Regions from separate parts of the Paenibacillus sp. FSL R10-2199 genome, predicted to be linked through region 2. Evidence: a T-box and tRNA genes for the amino acid it is inferred to sense, from the RefSeq annotation. Region 2 holds a T-box; the other holds one or more tRNA genes.
The links. A T-box is a leader RNA that pairs with one kind of tRNA and senses whether it is charged. The one in region 2 lies ahead of NYE33_RS27245 (tryptophan--tRNA ligase), so its partner is inferred to be a tRNA-Trp.

Region 1 (2,359 bases), 4.2 Mb from region 2:
ATGAGATTTCCCAATTAGTAAGACCCCTTGAAGACGACGAGGTAGATAGGTTGGAGGTGGAAGTGCAGCAATGCATGGAGCTGACCAATACTAATCGGTCGAGGGCTTATCCAAATTTCTTAGAGCGCAGATTCGTTTCGGATTCAGTTTTCAGGTGATCAAGCCTGTTATGTATATTCCCTGATAGCTCAGTTGGTAGAGCACTCGACTGTTAATCGAGTTGTCACAGGTTCGAGTCCTGTTCGGGGAGCCATCTGGAGAGGTGTCCGAGTTTGGCCGAAGGAGCACGATTGGAAATCGTGTAGGCGCCACAAGCGTCTCGAGGGTTCGAATCCCTCTCTCTCCGTAGCTTTACCTTACAAATATTTAATCAACATGGCTCGTTGGTCAAGGGGTTAAGACACCTCCCTTTCACGGAGGTAACATGGGTTCGAATCCCATACGAGTCATATATGGAGGCTTAGCTCAGCTGGGAGAGCATCTGCCTTACAAGCAGAGGGTCGGGGGTTCGAACCCCTCAGCCTCCACCATCTATCTTTAACAGAATAGATTTTTAACATTGACGCGGGGTGGAGCAGCCCGGTAGCTCGTCGGGCTCATAACCCGAAGGCCGCAGGTTCAAATCCTGCCCCCGCAACCAATTTGGAACCGTGGTGTAGTTGGCCTAACATGCCTGCCTGTCACGCAGGAGATCGCGGGTTCGAATCCCGTCGGTTCCGCCATCTTTATGAAAAAATGTTCGGCTCGGTAGCTCAGTCGGTAGAGCAAAGGACTGAAAATCCTTGTGTCGGGGGTTCGATTCCCTCCCGCGCCACCATATTTCTTACAACTTAATACGCCGGTGTAGCTCAATTGGTAGAGCAACTGACTTGTAATCAGTAGGTTGGGGGTTCAAGTCCTCTCGCCGGCACCATCCTCGGAGGCTTAGCGAAGTGGCCAAACGCATCAGACTGTAAATCTGCTCACGTACGTGTTCGGTGGTTCGAATCCATCAGCCTCCACCATTTTTAGGGGCATAGTTTAAAGGTAGAACAACGGTCTCCAAAACCGTTGGTGTGGGTTCAATTCCTGCTGCCCCTGCCAAGTAATATCCTATAAAATTTAATATGGCGATCGTGGCGAAGTGGTTAACGCACCGGATTGTGGTTCCGGCATTCGTGGGTTCGAGACCCATCGGTCGCCCCATTTATTTTATAAGAGTTATAAGGCATTGCAATTAAATAAGCTTCATATGGCGACTGTGGCGAAGGGGTTAACGCACCGGATTGTGGTTCCGGCATTCGTGGGTTCGAGACCCATCAGTCGCCCCATTTTATTAAATCAAATGTTGGGGATTAGCCAAGCGGTAAGGCAACGGACTTTGACTCCGTCATTCATAGGTTCGATTCCTATATCCCCAGCCATTATATGCGGACGTGGCTCAGCGGTAGAGCATCGCCTTGCCAAGGCGAGGGTCGCGGGTTCGATTCCCGTCGTCCGCTCCATTTTTTTGGTGCCATAGCCAAGTGGTAAGGCAAAGCTCTGCAAAAGCTTTATCCCCAGTTCAAATCTGGGTGGCACCTCCATTATCTTTTAGAACTAATTCTATGTATATGCCGGCGTGGCGGAATGGCAGACGCGCTCGACTCAAAATCGAGTGGGAAACCGTGGAGGTTCGAGTCCTCTCGCCGGTATAATTTATGAAACTAGTCCCTTAGGAGTTTGACTCCTGAGGGATTTTTATATTTATACTCCATCTCAAATTAAGGATAAAACCCGCAACGAACTTAGATCATCAAATTCGTTGCGGGTTTTATATGTTTTATATGTTGATGCTAAGACTCACTTAAGGAAGCACGTTCCCGGCCGCGCGGTAGATCTCGTACCATTCCTGGCGGCTGAGGGTTATATCGGAAGCTTTGGCGATATCAAGCAAGCGCGCTGTGTTGGTGGTACCGACCACCGGCTGCATCTTAGCCGGATGGCGAAGGAGCCAGGCGATGGCGATGGCCGTATCTGCTACACCTTTTTCCGCAGCCAGACGGTTAATGACTTCATTCACCTCCGGGAACTTCTCATTGCCGAGGAATACGCCTTCAAAGAAACCGTATTGGAACGGTGACCAAGGCTGGATCGTCATATCATGCAGGCGGCTATACTCCAGGATGCCTCCATCATGGACAACTGATCCGGAATTTGTCATATTGACGTTGATCCCGGAATCGATCATGCCGGTGACCATTACGCTGAGCTGAAGCTGGTTGAACAGCAGGGGCTGCTTGACGTTCTTTTTCAGCAATTCAATCTGCAGGGGATTCTGGTTGCTGACGCCGAAGTGTTTCACGAGGCCTCTGCTCTCCAGCTGATCAAAGGCTTCTGC
Region 2 (2,359 bases):
TGGAATTGACGCACACATCCCGTAACCATAGGGTTTGCCCGCACTGCTTGGCATGGGCTTCATATTACCACCGAAGAGCCGCGCCGTACCCAGCAGGTTCGCTGACTTCAGCCAGTCCATTAAAGGGCCCATCGCTTTGTCTTCGGGAGCTGCGTCCACAACAATATGAAAAGCCACTCTCATGGGAGGTAAATCGATAATTTTGAATACATACGGTTCCGTTAAACTGCTCATAAATACAGCCTCCGTCTCGGTAAGAATATTATCCAAGTCCAGCTTGCCTTCGTTCTGCCGCTCAAGGTATTCCAGGACCCGGTTTAACTGCCGTTCAACAACCCCTATCACTTCCCTTTGCTTCCTGATAGAATTCAGTTTATTCACTATGACTTTGCTAAGCCCGGCTACTGAATTCGCAATAATCACTGACTTTATTTCTTTGATCGGTATGTCCATCTTCCGCAGCACTGCCGTGATCCGAATACATGCCAGCGCATGTTCATCGTAGACACGCCATCCCGAGGAAACATCTCTACCGCTTTGGAATAACCCTTCCGCTTCCCAGTGGCGCAGCGTGCGGCTCGTCAGCCCAAGCTGCTCCGACATTTCTTGTATAGCAACAGATCTGTTCATTTCGCTCTCCTCTCTGAGATCTCATAGCTATCGTATCACTTGACGCCGCGTCAAATTCAAGGGGTGTTTCCATAAATCCAATAATAAAAATTGACTTTCGCCCGCATGTATTGTAAAAATACAGTAATACAATAGTATACAACTTTGCAATGACGAAGAGAGTACGCATAACGAATACTCCAGAGAGCTGATGATTGCTGCGAATCAGTGTAGGGATTATGCCGAAGTGGGCTTCTGAGCATCCAAACCGAACCTTCAGGAAGTAGGCTTTGGCGAAGGTCTCATCGTTACAAGAGACGCGTATTCAGGGCATATAGCGATGTCGCGATACGTTTAAGCGGGTCCGGATCATAATCCGGGCTAATTAAGGTGGTACCACGGGGTTCTCTCGTCCTTTTCAGGATGAGAGAACCCCTTTTTGATTACATAAACGGAGGGATAACATGAGTAAGGAAATTGTATTAACCGGAATTAAGCCTACGGGCAAAGTCCATCTGGGAAACTACATCGGAGCAATCAAGCCTGCCCTGCAACTCGCCGGGGCCGGTGATTGTACTGCACTTTATTTTATCGCTGACTATCATGGATTAACTTTCATTCAGGACAGAGACGAGTTTCGTGATCTGTCTTACGGTATCGCAGCTACATGGCTGGCACTGGGACTGGACCCGGAGCGGGTAGTCTTTTATCGGCAATCTGATGTGCCGGAGATCTTCGAGCTTCACTGGATTCTATCTTGTCTGACGTCCAAAGGTCTAATGAACCGTGCCCATGCGTACAAAGCCATTCATGAACAAAATATTCAATTAGGCGTGGATGCAGATGCAGGAGTCAATATGGGCCTGTTCACTTATCCGGTGCTGATGGCTGCGGACATTCTGCTGTTCCAGTCTGACAAGGTCCCTGTCGGTAAGGACCAGATTCAGCATGTGGAGATCGCCAGAGATATTGCCGAGGGCTTTAACCGGATTTATGGAGATACCTTCAAGCTCCCTGATTATAGGGTCGATGAGAACATATCCGTGATTCCAGGGCTGGACGGGCGGAAGATGAGCAAAAGCTACAATAATACGATTCCGCTGTTCGAAACACCAGAAAACCTGAAGAAGCTGATCAGCAAAATCAAAACGGACTCTACGCCTCCCCAGGAGCCGAAAGACCCGGATACGTCAAATATTTTCTTGCTGTACAAAGAGTTTGCGGCTCCCTCTCAAGTACAGGATTTCAGGAAGCAATATCTAAGCGGCATTAGCTGGGGTGAGGCCAAACAGGAGCTGTTCCAGGTGATTAATGCTGCTCTGGATGAACCCCGGAAGAAATACAATGAGTTCATGGCAGCGCCAGAGCAGATCGACGCGATCTTGAGTGAAGGTGCCCGGAAGGCAAGAGCCATAGCTGCTCCTCTGCTTGCGCAGGTCAAAGCGAAGATCGGGCGTTTTTAAATAAGCTCCCTGGAGCGGAGTTTAACTCAAACGGACGGTATGGTAAAATTATCAAATTCAAACTTTTACAAATAGCCGGTTGGGAGGCAATAGCTATGAACGTACGTAACTCCACGTATAATTTCCAGAATGTCAGTAACGGGGCAGAATCAGAACTGCTGCGCCTGCAGGAACAGGCTTCGATGGGCTGGAACAAAGAGTACCGCACCTTGCAGCAATTCGGATTGGCAGACGGGATGAAGGTTCTGGAGGCCGGTGCAGGTCCGGGATTCGTTACCGCCCAATTG

Region 1: it has a tRNA-Trp gene. The T-box ahead of NYE33_RS27245 (tryptophan--tRNA ligase) is inferred to sense a tRNA for this amino acid. The anticodon was not compared.

Annotation. Positions count from the first base shown of each region.
Region 1 is NZ_JBBOBO010000001.1:1,979,601-1,981,959, forward strand. It holds rRNA gene NYE33_RS08775 (23S ribosomal RNA) at 1-114, shown strand, start outside; tRNA gene NYE33_RS08780 (tRNA-Asn) at 178-253, shown strand; tRNA gene NYE33_RS08785 (tRNA-Ser) at 257-346, shown strand; tRNA gene NYE33_RS08790 (tRNA-Glu) at 378-449, shown strand; tRNA gene NYE33_RS08795 (tRNA-Val) at 455-530, shown strand; tRNA gene NYE33_RS08800 (tRNA-Met) at 564-640, shown strand; tRNA gene NYE33_RS08805 (tRNA-Asp) at 645-722, shown strand; tRNA gene NYE33_RS08810 (tRNA-Phe) at 742-817, shown strand; tRNA gene NYE33_RS08815 (tRNA-Thr) at 838-913, shown strand; tRNA gene NYE33_RS08820 (tRNA-Tyr) at 919-1,004, shown strand; tRNA gene NYE33_RS08825 (tRNA-Trp) at 1,010-1,083, shown strand; tRNA gene NYE33_RS08830 (tRNA-His) at 1,110-1,185, shown strand; tRNA gene NYE33_RS08835 (tRNA-His) at 1,235-1,310, shown strand; tRNA gene NYE33_RS08840 (tRNA-Gln) at 1,329-1,403, shown strand; tRNA gene NYE33_RS08845 (tRNA-Gly) at 1,410-1,484, shown strand; tRNA gene NYE33_RS08850 (tRNA-Cys) at 1,492-1,565, shown strand; tRNA gene NYE33_RS08855 (tRNA-Leu) at 1,595-1,673, shown strand; gene NYE33_RS08860 (aldo/keto reductase) at 1,826-2,359, opposite strand, start outside.
Region 2 is NZ_JBBOBO010000001.1:6,171,109-6,173,467, forward strand. It holds gene NYE33_RS27240 (MerR family transcriptional regulator) at 1-630, opposite strand, end outside; T-box leader at 771-1,029, shown strand; gene NYE33_RS27245 (tryptophan--tRNA ligase) at 1,074-2,072, shown strand; gene NYE33_RS27250 (class I SAM-dependent methyltransferase) at 2,168-2,359, shown strand, end outside.